One region of the Pseudoalteromonas sp. S2893 genome, then DNA from elsewhere that is predicted to be linked to it. Evidence: predicted binding sites of a transcription regulator. Region 1 holds the regulator's gene; each other region holds the start of a gene.
The links. Region 1 encodes FliA, which starts transcription of late flagellar genes. Its sites were predicted from a motif close to CTAAAGNTNNNNNNNNNNNNGCCGATA; they were not measured.
Positions count from the first base shown of each region.

Region 2: the regulator FliA is predicted to act here: its motif matches at 2,672-2,698, upstream of pomA (flagellar motor protein PomA).
Region 3: the regulator FliA is predicted to act here: its motif matches at 1,452-1,478, upstream of fliS (flagellar export chaperone FliS).
Region 4: the regulator FliA is predicted to act here: its motif matches at 2,525-2,551, upstream of CWC04_RS18815 (DUF5610 domain-containing protein).

Region 1 covers NZ_PNCY01000031.1:80,236-86,275, reverse strand. Annotated here, with positions in the region: gene flhA (flagellar biosynthesis protein FlhA) at 1-1,558, shown strand, start outside; gene flhF (flagellar biosynthesis GTPase FlhF) at 1,581-3,056, shown strand; gene CWC04_RS15155 (MinD/ParA family ATP-binding protein) at 3,049-3,909, shown strand; gene CWC04_RS15150 (RNA polymerase sigma factor FliA) at 3,936-4,646, shown strand; gene cheY (chemotaxis response regulator CheY) at 4,688-5,071, shown strand; gene CWC04_RS15140 (protein phosphatase CheZ) at 5,087-5,854, shown strand; gene CWC04_RS15135 (chemotaxis protein CheA) at 5,870-6,040, shown strand, end outside.
Region 2 covers NZ_PNCY01000001.1:155,752-161,791, forward strand. Annotated here, with positions in the region: gene dxs (1-deoxy-D-xylulose-5-phosphate synthase) at 1-1,200, opposite strand, end outside; gene ispA ((2E,6E)-farnesyl diphosphate synthase) at 1,303-2,190, opposite strand; gene CWC04_RS00725 (exodeoxyribonuclease VII small subunit) at 2,193-2,435, opposite strand; gene pomA (flagellar motor protein PomA) at 2,751-3,518, shown strand; gene CWC04_RS00735 (flagellar motor protein MotB) at 3,521-4,441, shown strand; gene CWC04_RS00740 (hypothetical protein) at 4,653-5,159, shown strand; gene CWC04_RS00745 (DNA topoisomerase III) at 5,205-6,040, shown strand, end outside.
Region 3 covers NZ_PNCY01000048.1:377-6,416, forward strand. Annotated here, with positions in the region: gene CWC04_RS17380 (sigma-54 dependent transcriptional regulator) at 1-1,203, opposite strand, end outside; gene fliS (flagellar export chaperone FliS) at 1,560-1,961, shown strand; gene CWC04_RS17390 (hypothetical protein) at 1,966-2,262, shown strand; gene fliD (flagellar filament capping protein FliD) at 2,368-3,774, opposite strand; gene CWC04_RS17400 (flagellar protein FlaG) at 3,832-4,266, opposite strand; gene CWC04_RS20095 (flagellin) at 4,433-5,002, opposite strand; partial or broken gene CWC04_RS20100 (flagellin N-terminal helical domain-containing protein) at 4,994-5,914, opposite strand.
Region 4 covers NZ_PNCY01000066.1:421-6,460, forward strand. Annotated here, with positions in the region: gene CWC04_RS18805 (RNA recognition motif domain-containing protein) at 51-530, shown strand; gene murI (glutamate racemase) at 493-1,290, opposite strand; gene CWC04_RS18815 (DUF5610 domain-containing protein) at 1,356-2,495, opposite strand; gene trmA (tRNA (uridine(54)-C5)-methyltransferase TrmA) at 2,661-3,758, shown strand; gene CWC04_RS18825 (thiol:disulfide interchange protein DsbA/DsbL) at 3,825-4,463, opposite strand; gene CWC04_RS18830 (thiol:disulfide interchange protein DsbA/DsbL) at 4,482-5,105, opposite strand; gene CWC04_RS18835 (serine/threonine protein kinase) at 5,136-6,040, opposite strand, start outside.

The DNA.
Region 1 (6,040 bases):
CGAAGTAACCCGCGAAGCCGACTTTTACGGCTCTATGGATGGGGCGAGTAAGTTTGTAAAAGGCGATGCCATTGCCGGTATCGTGATATTAATTATTAATATTGTTGGCGGCTTATTTGTGGGCATGATCCAACATGACTTGAGCTTTAGCCGCGCAATGGAAGTATATACTTTGCTTACCATTGGTGACGGCCTTGTGGCGCAGCTTCCTTCATTACTGCTCTCTATTGGTACTGCTATTGTTGTTACTCGCCAAAACGAATCACATAACATGGGTGAGCAATTTAAAGCCCAATTAGGTAACGAAAAATCATTATTTATCGCCTCAGGTATTTTAATCATTATGGGGTTGGTTCCGGGTATGCCTCATATTGCTTTTTTAAGTTTAGGCGCACTACTTGGCTACTTAGCTTACTTTACTCAGCAGCAAAAATTAAAAGCCGCTGCTCTAGCAGCCCAAGAGGCTGAAAGTGGTGCCGTTGCCGGTACTGGCGTTGCAAACAAGCAAGAGCAAAAAGAGCTTGGATGGGACGATGTACAACAAATTGACGTTATTGGCTTAGAAGTTGGCTACAGGCTTATTCCGCTTGTTGACCAATCTCAAGGTGGTGAGCTGCTCAACCGAATTAAAGGGGTGCGTAAAAAGTTATCTCAGGAGCTTGGCTTTTTAGTACCGCCTGTACATATTCGCGATAACTTAGAGTTAGACCCTAATGCGTACCGTATTACCATGATGGGGGTTTCAAGTGGTGAAGGCGAACTCAAACATGGCGATGAACTGGCCATCAACCCAGGGCAAGTATTTGGCCCGATTAAAGGGGTTGAAACCAAAGACCCAGCATTTGGCCTAGATGCGGTGTGGATAAAGCCTGATCAAAAAGACGAAGCACAGTCACTAGGTTACACCGTGGTTGACTCAGCCACTGTGGTAGCCACCCATATTAGCCAGTTATTAACTAACAGTGCCGCATTATTACTAGGGCATGAGGAGGTTCAAAACCTGCTTGATATGTTAGCTAAAAGCCATCCACGTTTAGTAGAAGGGTTAGTGCCAGAAGTACTACCACTGACAACCGTTGTAAAAGTACTGCAAAATTTATTAAACGAAGGTGTGGCTATTCGTGATATGCGCTCTATTGTTCAAACCCTTGTAGAGTACGGCCCACGTAGCCAAGATGCCGATGTTTTAACAGCTGCAGTGCGTATTTCGCTGCGCCGTTTAATAGTTCAAGACGCTGTGGGAATGTCATCAGAAATCCCTGTCATAACCTTGGCGCCTGAGTTGGAACAGATGTTGCATCAGTCATTACAAAATGCAGGCGACGAAGGTGCCGGAATAGAACCAAGCCTTGCTGAGCGACTTCAAACATCATTAAACGAAGCGCATCAGAATCAAGAAATGGCCGGAGAACCTTCAATATTGCTAACGTCAGGAATGTTACGCACTGTGTTATCTCGTTTTGTTAAGTACACCATACCGGGTTTAAGGGTGATGTCTTATCAAGAGGTACCAGATGAAAGACAGATCAAGATTGTCAGCTCAGTAGGCCAACAATAAAGATTTTAACAGGGGTTGAACCATGAAGATTAAACGTTTTTTTGCCAAAGATATGCGCACCGCACTGAAAGAAGTTAAAGATGAGCTAGGTGTTGATGCCGTTATTATGTCGAACAAAAAACTCGCTAATGGTGTAGAAATTGTTGCCGCAGTAGATTACGACAAAGCAGCCCCTAAAGCCGCAGCGCAACCACAGGCAGCGCCTGCTCCGCAAAGAGCCGTGCAACAGCCTACTCATAACTTTGTAAAGCCAGAGCCTAAGCGTGCGCAACCTGAGCCACAAGCAAAAGTAGCTGATAGCTTACAAGCTTTATTAGAGCGCCAGTCGCCACGCCCTCGCTCTCCTGAGCTAGCCTCTATGTTTTCGCAATCAGGTATTGATACGTCTGAGCATTACCAAGAGCCAGCACAGCCACGTACGACAAATATGTTTGCACGCGAAAATGAAGCGCCAAAACGCATGCAAACCCAAGCAGACAGCCTAGGCTTTGATGACTTAGATCAAGACTTTGACGATTTAGATGCGCCTGTGGCTCCGCGTCCTCAAGCTAATAACAACGAAAGCGCCCAAATGAGCGCGATGCGTGATGAAATGAACGCAATTCGCCAGTTACTAGAACACCAAGTATCGGGTTTAATGCAGCAAGATATGGCACGTCGTGACCCTACACGTGCATGCATGATTGACCGTTTAGTTGGGATGGGAATAGATAAAGACGTTGCAGAGCAAATGGCGTGTTTTATCCCAGATGACGTATCGCGTCAGCAAGGTTGGAAAGCATTATTGCAAATGGTTGAAGATCAAATGCAAACCACCAATAACGAAATTCTTCGCCAAGGGGGTGTGTATGCCCTTGTTGGGCCTACTGGTGTAGGTAAAACAACCACAGTTGCTAAACTTGCCGCATTAGGCGCACAAAAGTATGGCGCCGACAAAGTTGCCCTAATCACCACTGATACATACAGAATTGGTGCGTATGAGCAGCTTGCAACGTATGGTCGTATTATTGGTTGTGGTGTTAAACAAGTAAAAGATGCCAATGAATTAGCTGAAGTTTTATATCATTTACGCAATAAGCGTCTAGTATTAATTGATACAGCGGGTATGAGCCAACGTGATTTACGCCTTACAGAGCAATTAAATACGTTAATGCGCAACCAGCGAGTGGATATACGTAGTTATTTGGTATTAAGTGCCACAGCACAAATAAATGTACTGCAAGAAACCGTAAGACATTTTAAAAAGGTTCAGCTAAGCGGTTGTATTTTCACTAAGTTAGATGAATCATTAAGTTTAGGTGAGATTATTAGTATAGCGATTCAAAATCGCCTTCCAATAGGGTATCTTACTAATGGTCAGCGTGTACCAGAAGATATTCGCGTTGCAAATGCTGAAAAACTAGTAAAAAAAGCTGAGCAATTGTATTTAAAAAGAGCAAAAGCACAACATTCAAGACACCAAGCAGTGGCGTCAAGCACAGTAGGGATGTATGATTAACACAGTATTAGATCAAGCAAGCGGCCTGCGCAAAATGAGTCAAAACAACAACAACGGCGTAAAAGTTATCGCTGTCACCGGCGGTAAAGGAGGAGTGGGTAAAACCAACGTCTCTTTAAATACTGCTATTGCTTTAGGGCAGCAGGGTAATCGTGTATTAGTATTAGATGCCGATTTAGGCCTAGCTAATTGTGATGTAATGCTAGGACTACGTGTTGAAAAAAACTTATCTCATGTCCTTTCAGGCGAGTGCGAACTTGACGAGATTTTAGTTGAAGGCCCAGGCGGTATTAAAATCGTGCCTGCTACATCAGGCTCGCAAAGTATGGTGGAGCTAACCCCATCTGAGCATGCTGGGTTAATTCGTGCCTTTAGTGAGCTTAATACCGAATTTGATATTTTAATTGTAGATACCGCCGCTGGTATTTCTGACATGGTGCTGAGTTTTTCTCGTGCAGCGCAAGATGTCATGGTGGTGGTGTGTGACGAGCCGACCTCTATTACTGATGCCTACGCGCTTATTAAAGTACTTAGCCGCGAGCATGGCGTTTATAAATTTAAAATTGTTGCAAACATGGTGCGCAGTATGCGCGAGGGCCAAGAGCTTTTTGCAAAGCTCTCTAAAGTAACAGACCGCTTTTTAGATGTGTCTATGGAGCTTGTTGCGACTATTCCATATGATGAAAATATGCGTAAATCTACGCGCAAACAAAAAGTAATTGTCGATCTTTTCCCTAATTCACCAGCAGCAGTCGCGTTTAAAACATTAGCGACAAAAGCAGTAAAATGGCCTATACCTAATCAACCTTCAGGACATTTAGAGTTTTTCATTGAGAAGCTAGTAAACGGCTGATTATGACAACATCGGTGAAAAGAGCTATGGGATATCAATCAACACAAAATTTAAATGTGATTGTTGAAAAGCACGCGTCGCTTGTCAAAAAAGTGGCGTGCCATTTAATAGCTCGTCTTCCTCCTAGCGTTCAGCTTGATGACTTAATCCAATCGGGAATGATTGGCCTTATCGAGGCCTCAAAAAACTTTGACGCCAGTAAAGGGGCAAGCTTTGAAACGTTTGCTGGTATTCGTATTCGCGGCGCTATGCTTGATGAAATGCGCAGAGGGGATTGGGCACCACGTTCGGTGCACCGCAAAAGCCGATTAGTAGCCGAAACCATCACAGAATTAGAAAATAGCTTAAATAGAGAACCAAAAGATACTGAAGTAGCTGAAAAACTTGATATTTCGCTAGAAGAATACCATCATATTTTAAATGATGTTAATTCCAGTAAAGTGCTTGGTATAGAAGACCTAGGGGTAGATGAAGATGTTATTAGCCCTGCAGGTCAAGATTTAGCGCTAGACAAACCATTTAATAATGTTAAAAATGAACGGTTTAATAATTCATTGTTAGAGGCAATAAAGTCTTTACCAGAGCGAGATGCAATGGTGCTTTCTTTGTATTACAACGATGAAATGAATTTAAAAGAAATTGGGCATATACTCGATGTAAGTGAATCGCGTGTAAGTCAGATACATGGTCAGGCGATGATTAAGCTCAAAGCAAAAATCAATGACTGGATAAACTAGTAGTAAGTAAATTATAGGTTAAGACCTCACCGGAGGATGTTTTGGATAAAAACATGAAAATTCTTGTTGTTGATGATTTCTCTACAATGAGACGTATTATAAAAAATCTGTTGCGTGACCTAGGGTTCACGAATGTTCAAGAAGCTGACGATGGTTCTACAGCATTACCTATGTTGCAAAATCAGGTTTTTGACTTTGTTGTAACCGATTGGAACATGCCAGGCATGCAGGGTATTGACTTGCTAAGAGCCATTAGAGCTGACGAAAAATTAAAACATATTCCGGTTTTAATGGTGACGGCAGAAGCTAAAAAAGAACAAATAATAGCGGCAGCGCAAGCAGGTGTTAATGGCTATATTGTTAAGCCATTTACTGCTGGTACTTTGAAAACTAAATTAGAAAAAGTGTTTGAACGCTTAGGTTAATGAGAGGAGAGGCTTATGTCAGCACCAGCTGCGCCTCAAATTACTTTAGAACAAGCTCGTCAGCTCGTCGTTTTTTTAGAAAACGGTGAGCAAGATAAAGCTGATCAATTAATTTTAGATACTGCCTCTCAAGAGCAATCGCAGCTTTTTGCTGAAGTAGGTAAGTTAACACGCCAATTACACGAAGCCCTTAAAAGCTTTGAACTTGATACGCGTTTAACCGATTTAACCACTGATGCAATACCGGATGCGAAAAAGCGCTTAAACTATGTCATGGAAATGACAGAAAATGCAGCTAATAAGACAATGGATGCGGTCGAAGCAAGCCTTCCTATTGCGCAGCAGCTAGCAGATGAAATTGCACATATTAAGCCTACTTGGGATAGGCTTATGAACCGCGAAATAGAGCTGGGCGAGTTTAAAACCTTATGCCACAGCATCGACAAGTTTATGAACAGCTCTCATCATAAAACCGATGAGTTGCAAACTTTAATGACCAATGTACTAATGGCTCAGGATTTTCAAGATTTAACCGGCCAGGTTATCCGCCGTGTAATTGAATTAGTCAGAGAAGTAGAAGAAAGTTTAATCCACCTTTTAACAGCATTTGCTGCACAAGATGACAGCATTGTTGAAAGTAAAGAACAACAAGAAACAGAAGAACTGGTTGCCGCACAAACATTAGCAGGTCCTGAAGGCCCTATTATTGATAAAGAGTCGCGAAATGATGTTGTATCTGACCAAGACGAGGTCGATGACCTATTATCAAGTTTGGGCTTCTAAGAGGAGAGTAACTGCATGAGCTTTGAAGTCGATGAAGATATTTTACAAGACTTTCTTGTAGAGGCTGGAGAAATCCTAGAGCTTTTATCTGAACAGTTAGTTGAGCTAGAAAATAACCCAGAAGATACTGAGTTACTAAATGCTATTTTTAGGGGCTTTCATACCGTAAAAGGGGGGGCAGGCTTT
Region 2 (6,040 bases), on a different contig from region 1:
ATACGCACGTTGTAAAAAGCTCGAGTAAATAGCTACAACGGGTTTTAACCCTTCACAGGCAAAACCGGCGGCCAATGTGACAGCGTGCTGCTCTGCTATGGCTACATCAAAATACTGCTCTGGGTGTTCTTTTGAAAAACGCACCATACCTGAGCCTTCACGCATTGCCGGCGTAATAGCCATTAATTTTTTATCTTGCTCGGCCATATCACACAACCAATCACCAAACACCTTAGAGAAAGTGGCGGCGCCAGGTTTAGATTTAGGTAAGCTTGATGTATTAGGGTCAAACTTTGGCACACCGTGATAGCCAATAGGATCAGCTTCTGCGGGTTTATAGCCTTTTCCTTTTTGGGTTTTTATATGTAAAAGCTGAGGCCCTTTTAAATTACGCATATTACGCAGTGTATCTACGAGCATATTTACATCGTGGCCATCAATTGGGCCAATGTAATTAAGACCTAGTTCTTCAAAAAAGGTACCTGGAATAACCATTCCTTTTAGGTGCTCTTCTACTTTACTGGCAAGCTCTTTAACAGGAGGCACGCCAGAGAGTAACTTTTTACTGCCTTCGCGAATGTTTGTGTAAAAGCTGCCAGATAAAATACGCGCAAAGTGATTAGTTAACGCTCCGACGTTTTCAGAAATCGACATTTCGTTATCATTTAAAATGATTAACATGTCAGATTTTACATCGCCTAAGTGGTTCATGGCTTCAAATGCCATACCTGCTGTAATGGCACCATCGCCTATAACGGCAACAGTTTTGCGGCCTTTGCCTTCTTTTTGAGCCGCAATAGACATACCAAGTGCTGCCGAAATAGAGGTACTTGAATGGCCTACGCTAAAGGTATCGTATTGGCTTTCTTCACGAAAAGGGAATGGATGTAATCCGTCTTTTTGACGAATTGTATGCATTAAATCGCGTCGTCCCGTTAAAATTTTATGCGGGTACGCTTGATGGCCTACATCCCATACAAGGCGATCTTCTGGTGTGTTATACACATAATGTAGAGCAACGGTAAGTTCAACAGTTCCTAAACCAGACGCTAAATGGCCGCTACTTTGCGAAACAGAGTTGAGTAAATAGTCTCGTAACTCGTTGCTAAACGCAGGGAGTTTATCTTGCGCTATATCGCGTAAGTGGGCTGGTTCGTCAACCAAGTTAAGTAATGGATACTTGCTACTATCAAGTGTCATGGTATTTATTTTATCCTTCGCTAACACCGGTGCTAACTTATTAGTTGTTACCGCTGTTGAGTAATAATGTCAGTGCTAAATGGCAATACGTATATGTAACACTCAATGGTCACGTTTAATCAGGTAGTTTGCCAGCGCCGCTAGAGTAGAGGTATCAGCATCTATTTTGTTTAATGCTTGATGCGCTTGCTCTATTAAATTTTGCGCCATTTGCTTGGCACCTTGCATACCTAATAGGGCCGGATAAGTTGCTTTATTAGCAGCTAAATCAGAGCCTTGTGGCTTACCTAAAGTAAATGTGTCACCTTCAACATCTAAAATGTCGTCGTGCACTTGAAATGCCAGCCCTATAGCATACCCAAAAACACGTAAGTTTTCTAAGGTTTGTTTGTCTGCTTTTTCGCTACATAATGCACCCAATGTAATGGCACAGTTGATTAAGGCACCCGTTTTTAATTTATGAATTCGTTCAAGCTGTTGTACTGTAATCACTTTATCTGTGGCTGCAATATCTAGCCCTTGCCCGCCTACCATGCCTTCAAGCCCCGATGCTTTAGCCAGTGCGCTGATCATTTTTACTTGTGTTGATGCGCTGCAGGTGAAATTGTGAGCCGAGATAAGTTCAAAGGCTAATGTTTGTAGTGCATCGCCTGCTAAAATTGCATGCGCATCGTCAAACTCTATATGGCAAGTTGGGCGTCCACGGCGAAGGTCGTCATCATCCATGGCTGGTAAATCATCGTGCACCAACGAGTAGCTATGAATACACTCAATAGCAGCAGCAAGAATATCTAAATCTTGCTTATTAGCTCCGAGCATTTCGCCACTTGCGTAGACTAAAAAGGGGCGTAAACGCTTGCCACCGTTAAATAAGCCGTACTGGGTGGCTTCTTTTACTGTGTGTGCGGTATCAAGGGGTTGATCAAAGTACTGTTGCAGGGTCTTTACGACATCTTGTTGAGCACATTCTATTTTTTCTTGTATGCTCACGGTTATTCCATATCGTTGTTAAATGAAGTAAGCGCTGCTTTTTCGTCATTACCCATCAAAATAGACACTTTTTGTTCTGCTTGTTGTAACTTACCCGTTGAGGCGTTAGCTAAGGCTATACCACGCTCAAATTGCTTTAACGACTGCTCAAGCGATAAATCACCTTGTTCCATTTCACCGACAATGGTTGATAGTTCTTCGAGTGCTTGTTCAAAACTTAGGTTTTCAGGTTTTTTAGTCGCCATGTTTAATTTCAGCCAGCATGATAAATTTAGGAGCCAATTTTAGGGGGAATGCTAAACTAGGTCAAAGGATGATCGTTGTTTTTTGAGTTATATCAGTTTAAATCGTATTTTTACCATGTATAAGATGCGTATTAGTGCTCACTGTGTACAATAAAATTAATCAGTCGCTAGGCGAGTAGGGTATCTTGATCTAAAATTAGGCCAAACACAGTGTTTTACACTTTTTTCAAAAATGGCTTAAGTATTTCAGTATCTTGCCGATAAGCAGTTAATAATAAAAGTTTGAATAACAAAGTATAATACTTTGGAGGAAATGTGGATTTAGCAACCATAATTGGGATCCTTGGCGCAATTGGTTTAATTGTCATGTCCATGTTTATGAGTAGTAGCGGTGAAATGGGGATGTTTGCCGATGCGCCTTCTAGTGTAATTGTATTTGGTGGCTCACTATTTATTGTGTTATCAAACTTTACCTTGTCGCAGTTTTTGGGCATAGGTAAGGTTGTTGGTAAAGCATTTATGTTTAAAATCGAATCGCCAGAAGAGCTGATAGAAAAAGCAGTTGAACTTGCTGATTCAGCCCGTAAAGGGGGGTTTTTAGCCCTCGAAGAAGCCGAAATACCAAACCCTTTTATGCGCAAAGGTGTAGATATGCTTGTTGATGGTCACGATGCTGATGTAGTTCGTGCCACGCTTCAAAAAGACATTTCTTTAACCACAACTCGTCACGAACTGGGCGCCGGTTTATTTAAGTCACTTGCCGATATAGCCCCAGCAATGGGTATGATAGGAACGTTAATAGGCTTAGTTGCTATGTTATCTAACATGGATGACCCTAAAGCCATTGGCCCCGCAATGGCGGTGGCATTATTAACTACTTTATATGGTGCATTTTTAGCAAATGTAGTGGCTATTCCTATTCAGGTAAAACTGGAGCTTCGTAAAGACGAAGAGGCCATGAATCAGCGTCTAATACTGGATGCTATTTTAGGTATTCAAGACGGCCAAAACCCGAAAGTAATTGAAGGTATTTTGAAAAACTACCTTGCTGAGTCTAAGCGCAAAGTAGATACCGAGGAGTAACCATGTCTGATCAAGAGTGCAAATGCCCACCCCCAGGTTTGCCTGCTTGGATGGGAACATTTGCCGACTTAATGTCGCTTTTAATGTGCTTTTTTGTACTTTTGCTCGCGTTTTCAGAAATGGATGTACTTAAATTTAAGCAAATAGCAGGCTCGATGAAGTTTGCATTTGGTGTGCAAAACAAAATAGAAGTAAAAGATATCCCTAAAGGGACCTCGGTTATTGCTATGGAATTTACCCCTGGTAAGCCTGAACCTACCCCGATAGAAACCATTCAGCAACAAACGGTTGAAATGACCCAGCAAATGTTAGAGTTTCAAGCGGGTGATGAAAGCTCTGCTGGTGGTAGACAAGAGCAACGTGGCGATAAACGTGGTGGCGAGTCACGTAGTACATCGCAGCAGCAATCTTCAGAGCAAGCAACTTCAGCCGCCGATCAAGAACAAACTAACGAGTTAGTAAAAAAAATAGCGCAACAGCTCGAAAAACAAATTATCGACGGTGCAATCGAGCTTGAATCTTTAGGGCAGCAAATCATTATTCGTATCCGTGAAAATGGCTCATTTCCCTCTGGCAGTGCTTTTTTACAACCTAAGTTTAAGCCCATAATTCAAGATATTGGTGAGTTATTAAAAGATGTACCTGGTGAAATTACGGTATCGGGTCACACCGATGATTTTCAGGTTTCTAACGAGTTATATATTAATAACTGGGACTTATCGTCAAAGCGTGCTGTAGCAGTAGCAAGCGAATTACAAACGGTACAAGGGTTTGATAAAAACCGTATGATGGTAGTAGGGCGTGCTGATACTCGTCCACTTGTGCCGAATGATTCAAACGAAGATAGACGCCGAAATCGCCGAGTAGAAATATCAATCTTACAAGGTAAGGCTAAAGAGTCAGACCCTATTGATGTGCGCTAGGCTAGTAGCGGGCGCTAATTTCTCTAATTAAGTTTCTTTTTAAGGTACTTAATCGCCTAAGTATCTTGGCAAGTTCATTATTTTAGCTTAAAGTACATTTCCTTAACATATGTAATGGATGTGCTGTGAAAGTTATAATTAAATATTGTGATATGCCAGGTAATGGTGATGGTACCGACGACGATACAAAAGAAAAATAAGGTAAAACATTTTGCCTGATTGGTTTTTGTATTTCGTTAGTATTTTAAGTAAAAGCTGGGTCTTTATGCTAAGCCCGGCTCTTTTAATATTTTTTATATTTAAAGATTACTTAGCCTTTAGGTTTGCATCACTGACCGTCGCTTTTTTCTTCTTTGGGGGGATAACAGCCTCTAGCTTGAGAGAGTTTGACGATATTTATATCTATCGTTATTTAGTATGGGCGGCTACCGATATTATATGGATGGCGTTAATAGCTTATTGGGGAATAAAAGATAAAGTTTATTTATGGCAATGCGTTATTGGTCAGTTAGTGGTTATTGGCGCACCTATATTACAATTATTCAGATTAGTTGACCGTCACCTTTGGGATTTAGCGTACAGCACCATTATTTACAAAACGTTAATGCCCTTTATCAACATTGGCACCGTCATAGTGTGTTATTTACCTTTAATTATGCTTTTCGCTAAAAAAAGTAATACCCCCTCAAAAATAGAAAGCGCTCCACCTTCTAAATAGCTGTGCTAAACTACTGTTCATATAAACAGTTAATGAGCAACTCCCATGAAACTCTATATCGCAGAAAAGCCATCACTTGGCAGAGCTATTGCTGATGCATTGCCAAAACCACATAAAAAACACGATGGTTATATAGAAGTGGCTAATGGTGACTGTGTCTCGTGGTGTATAGGGCACTTACTAGAGCAAGCTGAACCTGATGATTATGATGCGCGTTTTAAAAAGTGGCAATTTGAACACCTTCCCATAGTGCCAGAACAATGGCAGCTCAAGGCAAAAACGAAAACGCGTAAACAATTAACTATTTTAAAAAAGCTAATTAAGCAGGCATCAGTACTCGTGCATGCGGGCGATCCCGATCGCGAAGGCCAATTGTTGGTTGATGAAGTCATAGAGCAAGCCAAAATAAGTAAAACCAAAAAGCAAAGCATTCAACGTTTACTTATAAGTGATTTAAATTTAGCGGCGGTAAAAAAAGCGCTTACGACTATGCGTTCAAATCGTGAATTTATTCCGCTTAGTGTGTCGGCGCTTGCGCGTTCACGTGCAGATTGGCTATTTGGTATGAACCTTACGCGTGCTTATACGCTGGCGGGGCAAAAAGCAGGCTTTGGCAATGTGTTGTCGGTGGGTCGCGTACAAACCCCAATTTTAGGTTTAGTGGTTAATCGGGATAACGAAATAGCTAACTTTGTGTCAAAACCATTTTATGAAGTGTTGGCGCATTTAATAACCCCTGAGCAGCAAAGCTTTGTGGCCAAGTGGGTACCAAGCAAAGCCTGCGAGCCGTACCAAGATGAAGAGGGCCGCGTTTTAAATAATGCATTAGCCGAAAACGTCGCCTCGCGAATAGCCAATCAACCAGCTGAAGTCACTGCGCT
Region 3 (6,040 bases), on a different contig from region 1:
TGAGCTAAAAATATCGTTAAAGGCATCTTTTTCAAGTAGCTCTTCAGGGTACTCTGGCTCGTATGCGTCTACCTCGATGTAGCGATATTTATTGGGTAAATCGGGTACATCCACTACTTTTTCAGGGAACATAATCACCATGCGCTCCACTAAATTAGCAAGCTCTCGAATATTACCAGGCCAAGCATGCTCTTTTAGGCTCTCAACCGCGCGTTCTGTAAATTTAGCCGACGTACCACTTTGCTCATTAACACGGCGCATTAACTCTTTAAGTAATAAAGGTATGTCATCAGCACGTTCATTAAGAGACGGGTTTTCAATAGGAAACACGTTTAAACGGTAATATAAATCTTCCCTAAAGCTGCCCTTTTCAATCATTTCCTCAAGGTTGCGATGAGTAGCGGCAATCACCCGTACATCTGCTTGAATAGCTTTTGTGCCACCTACACGCTCGTAGCTGCGCTCTTGTAATACGCGAAGTAGCTTAACTTGCATTTGCAGTGGCATATCGCCAATTTCATCTAAAAACAGCGTACCGCCTTGAGCTAATTCAAACCGCCCTTTACGTGCAGAAATAGCGCCGGTAAACGCCCCTTTTTCATGGCCGAATAACTCACTTTCAAGAAGCTCTCCTGGAATGGCACCACAGTTTACTGGTACAAACGGCCCTGTATTGCGTTTAGATAATAAGTGCACGTTACGCGCAACCACCTCTTTACCTGTACCCGACTCGCCTAAAATAAGCACATTTGCATCGGTTTTAGCCACTTGCTCAATTAAAAAGCGTACGTTTTTAACAGCATCGGTTTCGCCAACTAAACCATCAAATGTTTTGTGTGGTTTATGCTGCTTGTGGCTACCAGGCAACATACGTTGGTACTGTTGGCAGTCGTGTAATAACTGTGTGGTTACTTCGTGATTAAACGGCTCACAAATTAAGCCCACCACATTAGCAATACTTAATAAGGGCTTGAGTGTTTCACCAATCAGTAAAAAAGGCAGGGTTGGAAAACGCTTAATTAAGCTTTCATGATCTAAGCCTTGCAATGCACCTAAAATAACAATGCATTCTTGTTGTTGATACTTACTAGATACTTGCTCAAAATCACTTTCGTCAAGTAACTTCACAGCTTCCCCAATAAAGGTAAGTGATGCATGTAATCCTATTGCACGGTTATTATTATTATCTAAAATCAAGATCATAGTTAGCGAGCCATAATTTCACTAATTCATTTTATTAGCTAAATTGTAAGCGAGATCTGTATGGATGCAAGTAATAGCGGCGGTTTTTTGACATAAACGCCAAAAAATAGACATCGCTATAAAACAATAATACTTAATAATTAAAACTTAAGTATTGTTTTGTTGTTTAATACTTAAAGCTAATGCCATGTCTTGTTTTTTACTTAGTGCATAAATCTACGTAGGTCAAAAATATAAACTATAATTAACTTAAGTTGAAAGCAACAATGCCGATAACTAAATAAATGCAATATGTTTGGCATTAATATTGCTTTTGTTACGTACAGACGATTTCACATATTTATTTAGGATTTTCCATGGCTCATGTTTCATTAAAAAAATATTCTCAAGTGCGCGCCAGCAACATCGCAGAAATGGCGCCCTATGAGCAAATTAACCTTATTTTTAGTAACATAATTGGCCGCTTGGCCGCTACTAAAGGGTTTATTGAGCGCAAAGAAATAGAAAAAAAAGGCGAAAACATCTCTGCCTGTATTTTACTCTTAGGTGCATTACAAGACGCGCTTAATTTAGAAGTGGAACAAGATCCGAGTATTTCAAATAATTTATTAGCACTTTATGACTACTGCCAAAGACGCCTTGTGCAAGCAAATGTTGACAATGATATTGAGATTATTTCTGAAGTAGCTGGCATTATTAAAGAAATTAAAGAAGGGTGGGATAGCATTCCTGTCGATCAGCGTAATCCTGCGGTATAAGCTAATGGCTTTAGAGGAAACAAGCAAAGCTGAGCATATTAATCAATTGCTCAGCAGAATCGAATTATTAGTGCAAAGCAATAACGCTGATGAAGCTCCCCCTATTATGGATACTTTAAATAGTGAGCTTAAGCGCTGGTGCGAAAGCGATAACCCGCCTACCGCCGAGCAACTTATGGTTGTGCAAGCCAACATCAACAACATTAGCAAACAGGCAAATGCTGTAAAAAATGAATCATCTAAAGCCATAATTAAGCAAAAAAAAACAGGTAAAGCAATCTCGGCTTATAAATCGGTTTAGCTACCTCTAGCAACTTTAAACTTACTAAGCTTCTTAAAGGCAATATTTAGACATAAAAAAACCGTTTTTAAACGGTTTTTTTATGTTCATAATTAATATGGAAAATTAAGAATTATTACTCACCACACCAGGCATATTTTCAAGCTGCGCTTGCACGTAACTACTTGTCGAGTTTAAGCTCGCTACCAATAAATCCATGGCGTTGTATTGAGCATATAATCGAGAAGATAACGATTCCATTTTACTTGTCAGGCTTTCGCGCTGTTCATCAATATCTTCTAATTGATTTGTTTTACTGTCGATACGGTTTTGGATAATGCCGTCAGAGTCAGTATAAAAACTCATTAACTCATCAAACGATTGGGCAAAGCCGCCTTCGTCTTCATCAGAGCCTACAAAAAACTGCTGCACTAAGTCGACATCTTCATCAATTTTTTCATTTAAAGTCTCGGTATTAAGCGTCAATACTCCATAACGATCGGCTTCAACACCTAATTGCGAAAGTGATAATGAGTTGCCATTGCCTAAATCTACAGAGTCGGTAATCTGCTCTCGCAATTTAGACATTACACCGCGTAGTAACGAATCACCGGCCATTACACCAGCACCATCTTCGCTTGATGCCCCTAAGTTATTACTAAGTTCAAGTAATTCATTGTAACTAGAAATAAAATTGTTTAAGCCCGATTGGATATTGTTATTATTTTCGGTTACCGATATATCACTTAAATCATCATCAGTACCCTGAGCTTTTTTAGCGGTGATTGTTATACCGTCTATAACATCATTAAACGTATTTGAAGAACTACTAACTGTGAGGGAGCCATCGATAGTAATTGATGCATCGGTTGCAGCAATAATTTCTGAGGCATTTTGAACACCAGCAGAATCAAAGGCTAAACGAGACAATCCATTAGTGTCGGTGTTATTACCATCAGTATCGGTTACCTCGACTTTAATCTCGTTCTCAAGCCCACTATTTTTAGCTGCCAGCACTAAATGCTGACCGGTATCATCTGTTATTATTGTTGCGTTTATGCTGTCGTTATCGCTGCTGTCGTTAATTGCATCTCTTATTTCACTTAAGGTAGCGGTATCTGATACTTCAATATCAAAACTATTCTCGCCTGAACTGAATGTCATAGTACCTTCACCCACTGCAGCGTCAGCATCAAATGCTTCTGATAGTATTTTATGCTCTGTAGCAAGGTTATTAACCTTTACAGAATAACCACCTGGCTGGGCGTCTTCATCAGCACTGATAGAGACAAAATCATCATTGCCTGACGTACTGCGCTTTTGATAGTTATCTGCATCCCCTAACGCTTCCATTGCTGTTTGCACTTGTTCCAAAGCTGACTTTAGAGCGCCTACAGCAGAAATGTCGGTAGTTAAATTGCTTTCTTGAGTGTTTAAACGAGCCTCAGCTGGAGCCTGCTCAGCATTAACTAGCGCATCAACTATATCTGACACGGCTAAGCCAGAGCCCAAACCATTAAACGAAATAGACATACTTCACCTCTTTAAACCCCAAAAAACGTAACTAATAATATATCAACTATACGAAGACTAAACTGTTTGATCGATTAAAATACCCGCAGATTCAGAAAGCTTTGACACTAAGCTTAACACTTCTTCCGAAGGGTATTGCTTAATGACATCACCACTGGTTTTATCAAGTATTTTAATAACGTCACGGCCTGAGTCTTCATCAACTTGAAATTGCAGGCTACGGCTCATCTCTCCCATAAACTCCTGCAATTGTTGCGCCACTTTTTCAAGCTGTTCACGCTCAAGTTGTTGGTTTTGTGAACTATTGCCCTCAGAGCTTTGCTGCGTATATTGATTGTTTAACTGGTTTTGCAAGCCTTGTTCATCCGTTTTATTTACGTCATCAACAGCGCGCTGAGTCAATGTCGCTCCAGACTGCCCTACTTGTTTATCTTCACCAGTTAAAGATGTTGATGCTATCGTAACTTCTGCGTTTGAAGTAATAGTGTTCATAACGCCTCCTAAATTTTGCCGAACTTGTATAGTTATTAAACTAACAATAGCTTAATTTATACCCTTAAACCACAAAAGGAGGTAGCTAAAGCCACCTCCTTGTTTTAAAACTAATACTGACTTTATGTACTAGCTAGCTACACATTAAGCTATAACGTTTTACTTATTAACCTAGTAAACTAAGTGCTGTTTGTGGCAACTGATTCGCTTGCGATAAGATTGACGTACCTGCTTGTTGCAAGATTTGATTTTTCGTCATCTCTGCAGTTTCAGTTGCAAAGTCTGTATCTTGAATACGGCTACGTGATGCAGATACGTTTTCTTCAATGTTAGCAAGGTTACTAATAGTGTGGTCAAAACGGTTTTGAACCGCACCTAAACCAGCTCGCTGAGCATCGATGTTCGCAATTGCGTTGTCGATAATTGCTAGTGCATCTTGTGAATCTTTTTGAGACAGAATATCAATTGAATCAACATCAACAAGTTTACTTGTGGTTTCTGCTGCTGGAGCATAAGACGCATCATTTGGTGTTACAGTAAATACTTCAGATGAATTCACTTGTACGCCGCCAGTAATTCGCGTAGCGCCAGTTCCATCAACCAAGTTTGTTGCTATGCCATCAGTACCATCATAACCTTGAGGTGTCACTGCAATGCTAACCGTTGAAGTAGCTGCAGTATCTGTAACATTCTCAATGGTAATATCATCACCATCGTTATTTGAAATAGACAGCACACCGTTGTCGATAGAAGCTGAAACACCGTGTTCGTCTGTTTTAGCGTTTATTGCCTCAGCCAAAGCTTGGTTATCACCATCAGCACTACCTGTTGCTACAAAAGAAAGTTTTTCTCCGTTTAAATCTAAACTTACTGTTTCATCGGCCGCAGCTGCTGTATTAAAACTTAAATTTGCTTCTGTTCTTGCTTGTGCTGTAACGCCTGTTGTACTTGTCGCACTATTGATTGCCGCAGCTGCTTCTTTTGCGGTTGCGCCAGCTGCAATATTTACAGTTGAATCTTCACGACCAGAAATATCAATAGTACTACCTGCTACAGCACTTGTTGCTGGTAGCGTTCCCGCTGCAGTAGTCGCTTGACCAAAACCACCTGCTGCTGCTGATTGAAGGTTTATTTGATTTGTACCAATTTTGTTAGCTGCAACACTTGAAAGTGACACGTTAATTGTTTCATTAGAATTAGCACCAATTTGAAAAGACTTAGAACCAAAACTACCATCCAATAATTGCTGACCACCAAATGATGTTGTTTCTGCGATACGTGTTAATTCAACTTGTAATGCAGACACTTCTTTTTGCAGTGCTTCACGGTCTTCTGAAGAGTTTGAACCGTTAGCAGATTGTAGTGCTAGTTCACGCATACGTTGTAATATGCTTGTAGACTCACTCATTGCACCTTCAGCAGTTTGTGCCATTGAGATACCATCGTTAGCGTTACGCTGTGCTACTGCTAAACCATTTACTTGTGAAGTTAAACGGTTTGAAATTTGTAGGCCTGCCGCATCATCTTTTGCGCTGTTGATACGCATACCTGATGATAAACGTTCCATTGACGTTGCAAGGTCAGAGCCTGAAGTAGATAAGTTACGCTGAGCGTTTAATGAAGATACATTTGTATTTACTGAAATCATAATAAAACTCCTGATTACTTTCGTAATGTGACTGTTTAGATTTAACCAAGAGCTGTCACAATTGTATGTTCAAGCTCTGTACTGGTTAAGTTAACGGCAGGAGAAAATTTATCTTTAGCGTTATTT
Region 4 (6,040 bases), on a different contig from region 1:
GTTCACAATGTTAAATTAATGTTTATTTCCTGTTTATTGGTAGATCTAAAATGAAATTACCCGATCAAAAATCTTTTATCTTCTCTGTTATTCTTGCTGTAGTTGGTTTTGTTATTGTTGAGTTTGCTTTAGGCAGCTTAGCTTTAAGCCCAGCATTGCTATTTGGTGCTGGTTTATTAATTGGTGGGATTGCTATTGCTGCAATATCATCGGAAGGTGGTGAAGAAGCTGAAGTTAAAACAAAAACACTTTATGTTGGTAATCTTCCTTATCGTGCAAATGAAGGTGTTGTTCGCGCTTTGTTTGAAGAACAAGGTAAAGTTTTCAACGTGCGCCTATTAAAGGATAAAAATACTGGCAAACGTCGTGGCTTTGGTTTTGTTGAAATGGCACAGGCAGATGCAGACAATGCAATTGCTAAGTTAAACGATAGTGAGTTCCAACAACGTACTCTAAAAGTACGTGAGGCAAAACAAAAACAAGAAGATGATTCTAGCTCTTTACGTACTGAGACGGATCAATCAGTGTAACGTGCTTTATAGCTAGCTTATTACTCAAAACATCAGCCGTTGCATAATATTGCAGCGGCTTTTTTTTGTCTGTAAATTTATTTCCAAAGTTATGCTGCTCTAGTAGGTAGTTTACTCTGCTAGCAATGGCCGCGCCTGAATCGAGTAATTGCACTGCGTTATTAAAGTACGCTTGTATAGCATCGCTAAGAATTGGGAAATGTGTGCAGCCTAGTACAAGTACATCTATATCTGAGTTAATGCGCAAACGCGTAAGCTCTTTATGCAGTTTGAGTGTATCTAGCTGCTGAGTGAAAAATAACTGCTCTGCCAATGCCACCAGCTCAACACTGCTATATAAACTCACTGTTACGTTGCTGGCATGTTCTTTTATTAATGTATGAGTATAGGGGCTTGCAACTGTGGCGGGGGTTGCCAATAAGCCGATGTGCTTTGTGCGAGTTACTTCAGCAGCAGGCTTTATTGCTGGCACTACGCCGACAATAGGTATTGATGTAATTTTGCGTACTTCACTTAAGGCTGATGTAGAGGCTGTATTGCAGGCTATAACAATAAGGTCGACATTAAGCGCGTTGTGCTCAATAAAATATATGAGTGAGCACAAACGCCCTATAATAGTTTGCTGGGTTTGCGCGCCATAAGGGAGTAACGCATTATCCATAAAGTAGCTGTACTGTGCATCTGGAATACGCTTTTGAATATGCTCAAGCACGGTGGTGCCACCTATACCTGAATCAAATACCATTATGTGGGCTGACAAACTTTGGTTCCTACTGTTTATTAAGAACGGCAGTTTGCCATGAGGTATTTATAAAAGAAAGTAGTTTAGCTTTGCTCAGACTTTAGCGCGTCGAGTGCATCGCCCGCTGAATTTAATTGGTTTAGGTTTTCAAACATTGCTTGGGTGTAATCAACTAGCTGATCGACTGCTGCTTGATCTTGGTTAAGCCACTCTATAATACCGGCAAGCTGATCTTGTAGGCCTAGTTGCGATGCTTTATCAAATGCATTTTTTAGATCGTCATTAAAAGGTGCGATCGCATCGGCTACCTCTTTTGTTGGGTTTGGCTGATATTGCTCATAACTTTTAACGGTAGCGACTGTTTTTGTTTGGCGAAGATCCATTGAAAATGCAACGAGTTGCTCACTGCCTAAGCTAAGCTCTTGTGCTTTTTCAAATGCTTCATCCAAATCACCGCTAAAGAATGTTTTACTTACACCTTGTAGCTCTTCCATCATGGCATTAATGGCATCTTGCTCTTGCTCGTTTAAATCACCATTAACCGACATTGAAAAAGACAGCTCTCGAGATTGCGACGATGAGCTGGCAAACGATTCGCTGTTATTGCTTTGTTGATACCCGCTCGCTGTTTGAGACTCATATGCATCAGCAAAGCTAATACTGACCTCATCACCTTCGGCTGTTGTAAACTTATACTCGGCATTGCTGCTCATGCTTACATATTGTGCTTGGCTTACGCTAACACTGGCCGCTTGTGGGTTAAATAGGGTTTGCTCAAACTCATCAAGCCCCTCAAAAATGCCTTCTTTTGACTTGTCGATGCCCTCTTGCATTTCTTCGTTAAATACACCGGTGCCTTTTAGTTCATCAACCGCTTCGTCTATACCGGTTTGAACACCTGTGCGCGCATCATCTAACATATTTTTTAATTTATCGTCATCGGCACCATTGGCTTTGGCTTTATTAACTGCGCCAGATACAAAGTCCAGTACATTTTTTACTATTTCATCAAAATCGAATAAAGGTTTATCGGCTTGTTTTTGCTCAACAGGTAAACCTAGTTGCTCTGCCATTTTATCGCCAAGCACTTTTGCAGCAAGTTCTCTGCCTCGCTGTAATGAACTTTCTTGCGGAGATTGGATTGTTGGCTGCTGTAGCGCTTCTTTATTATTGAATTTGTTTACGTTGTTGTTTGGCGTATAGCCATAATTACCGATTTTCATGATCCACCTCCGTTACGTACTTAGCTTATTATCGGCTAATAGTGACAAAACTAAAGTGCATGTTTAAAAAAACAGCAACTTTATTATCAGCAAAACTAGACAAATACTGCTCGCTCCCTACAATAGCGCCGATAAATAGATCTCATAGATAAGGTAGTAGCATTAATGGCAGTGATTAAAATAGATACCACACAGTACGATACGCAGCTAAATGAAAAAGAGCAGCGTATTACGTCGCAATTTAAGCGATTTGGTGTGCAAGCGTTAGAGGTGTTTAGCTCAGAGCCAATTAACTACCGCCAACGTGCTGAATTTAGAGTATGGCACGATGGGGATGATCTATTTCATATTATGTTTGATCAGGCCACGAAAGAAAAAATTCGCGTCGACACCTTTGACCCTGCCGCGCCATTAGTTGGTGAAGTTATGCAGGTGATGATTGATAATTTAAAGTCGTGTGAAGTATTACGCCGTAAGCTGTTTCAAATCGATTATTTATCGTCATTAAGTGGCGAGATTTTAGTAAGCTTGCTTTATCACAAACCACTCGATGATCAGTGGCTAACTGAAATAAAAGCCCTGAAAGAAAAACTGAGCAGCAAATACAACATTGACTTTATCGGTCGTGCGCGCAAACAAAAAGAAGTACTAGCCAATGATTTTGTTACTGAGCGTTTAACCGTAAACGGCCAGGAGCTTATTTATCAACAAGTAGAAAATAGCTTTACGCAGCCTAATGCTAAAGTGAATATAAAAATGCTGGAGTGGGCACAAGACTTATGTAAACCACTGAGTAATGACCTGCTGGAGCTTTACTGTGGGAATGGTAATTTCTCTATTGCATTGGCGGGTTCGTTTAATCGCGTATTGGCTACTGAAATATCTAAGTCTTCTGTACATTCAGCGCAATACAACATTGCTAAAAATAAGGTAGATAACTTAGATATAATTCGTATGTCGAGTGAAGAGTTTACCCAGGCAATGAATGGCGAACGTACCTTTTCGCGTTTAGAGGGGATAGATTTAAAAAGTTACGATTGCCAAACTATTTTAGTCGACCCTCCACGCGCAGGTATGGATACCCTTACCTGTGACTTAGTGGCCAACTACGAGAACATTATTTATATATCGTGCAACCCAGAAACGCTTGAGCGTGATTTAGATCACTTAACCCGTACTCATAATGTTAAGCGCTTTGCGATATTTGATCAGTTCCCTTATACGCATCACATAGAATCGGGTGTTTTCTTACAAAGAAAATAGTGAGTTAAATTTAAATCACTTCCATAAAAAAAGCTCCTTACGGAGCTTTTTTTGTTTTAGCAAATCTTACTTGTTCGCTAAATAGTTAATTAATTTACTAATATCTTCTGGCGCGGTAATACCAGACTCACGGCCTAGATTTAATTTGTATTTACCATTTACGATAAAGGTTGGTACGCCACGTAGCGCGCCTTTTTCTTTAAAGTAATTTTGGTCACGCTTCATTTTAGAGCTTAATGTACGTACCGAGAAGCTTTTGTATAGTTTATCAAACTTATCGCCATCAACACCCTGCGCTACAAATACATCTTTTACATCTGCAAGCTCGTTAAATTTAGCGCGCTTAGTGTGAATGTGATTAAAAATAGCCGCAACAATTTTATCTTTTTGCGGAAGTACTTCCGCGGTTGCTAGCGCTTGGCTCATCATTTGTTGGTTTTCTGGATCGCGAACACCGACAAAATCAACATGGCTCTTTTTAAATTTAACGTCTTTATCTAGCTTCGGCTTAAACTCACCAATTAACGCTTCCATGTTATTACAAGCAGGGCAATAAAATGAGAAAAACTCTTTTACTTCTGGCTTTTTAGTCGCGCGCTCTGCAACCACATCGTAATGTACGCCTTCTTCATAAGTGGCGGCTACACTGCTCGCAGCCATAGGCAGTAGTAATGCAAGTAAACCTGCTTTAACTAATTTGATCATTGTTATTGTTCTCCGAGATTAAAGTGTTAGTAAAAAAGCAACTAACTCATTCAGTTCTTGCTGGTTATTAATGGTGTTAATGTTTATTTTATATTTATCGTTTACGATAAAGGTAGGCACACCGGTTAGCGCACCTAGTTTTGAATATTTGTTTTGTTTATCTTGCATTGCACGCTCAGCTGAAATAATTGGCATGCTGGCAATGTCTTGATCAAACGTTGCGCTATCGATACCGTTAACTTCAAGCAATTTTTTAACGTCTTTCATTTGCGTTAAAGGTGCGCGCTGTACATGAATACTTTTAAAAATTTGGTCGCTGATACTTTGTGCTTGACCGTGTTTTTTACCGATTAAGTAGGCGTAGCTTAAGTTGCTTTGCGCCTGTGGTGATACACCGCCTAAAAAGTTAACGTGATTTTTTATAAATTCAGTGCCCTCAGGTAGGCTTTTTTCAATTGCCTTTGCAACAGGCTCAAATTTAAAACAATGCGGACAGTAAAACGAGAAAAATTCGGTTACTTGCGGCTCTGCGCTTTTTTCTACATCAATAACAGTATACTGGTTATCGGCTTCAAACTGTGCAGCAAGGGCTGCAAATGGTAAACATAAAAGTAGTAGGCTCAGTTTCAATTTTTTAAGCATTGGTATCTCGTGTACTTTTTAAATAAAATTTTATGGCAATAACTTCAGCGGAGCTTCTTGCAGTGCTGCAAACTGCTCTTTAAGCGCTAAAATTTGTTGCTCCCAATATTTGTCTTCAGCAAACCATGAAAAGTTCCGTACGAACGCAGGATCACTCCATCGTTTAGCTACCCAACCCATATAGTGAATAATACGCATTGCACGAAGCGGTTCAATTAATTTGAGTTGAGTGTGGTCAAAATCACAAAACTCTTCATACGCATTTACAAGGGTGTCTAACTGTAACAGCTGTGTTTGACGATCGCCACTGAGCATCATCCATAAATCTTGAATGGCCGGCCCCTGACGAGCGTCATCTAAATCAACAAACATAAGTGCTTCGCCTGCCCACAAAATGTTACCTGCGTGGCAATCACCATGTAAGCGGATCCCTTGCACATTTTTATACTGTGCTTGCGCTTGTTCAATAACCAAGTCCAATATGGTGTAAAAAGCCGTGCTGATCCCCATAGGTACCAAATTACTTTTTTGCAGATGAACTTTAGCTGTATGCAAATATTCTTCGCAGCTAAAGGTAGGTCTGTGCTCAAATGCTTTGCTTTTAGCCACCTGATGCATACGGCCAATTAAACGACCCATTACATCAAGTTGATCCAGGTTATCAACTTCAAATTGTCGCCCGCCTACACTTGGAAATAACACAAATACATAACCTTGGTGCTCAAATAAGCTTTCTCCGTTGTGCTTAATGGGTGCAACAACGGGTACTTCGGCCTCAGCTAATTCAAATGCAAAGTCGTGCTCTTCTTGTATTTGCGCTTTGCTCCAGCGCTCTGGGCGGTAAAACTTAACAACGTAGCGCAGGCCATCTTCCGCCTTAAATTGGTAGACTCTGTTTTCGTAGCTATTAAGTGCTAATAAACCTGACTCTGCAT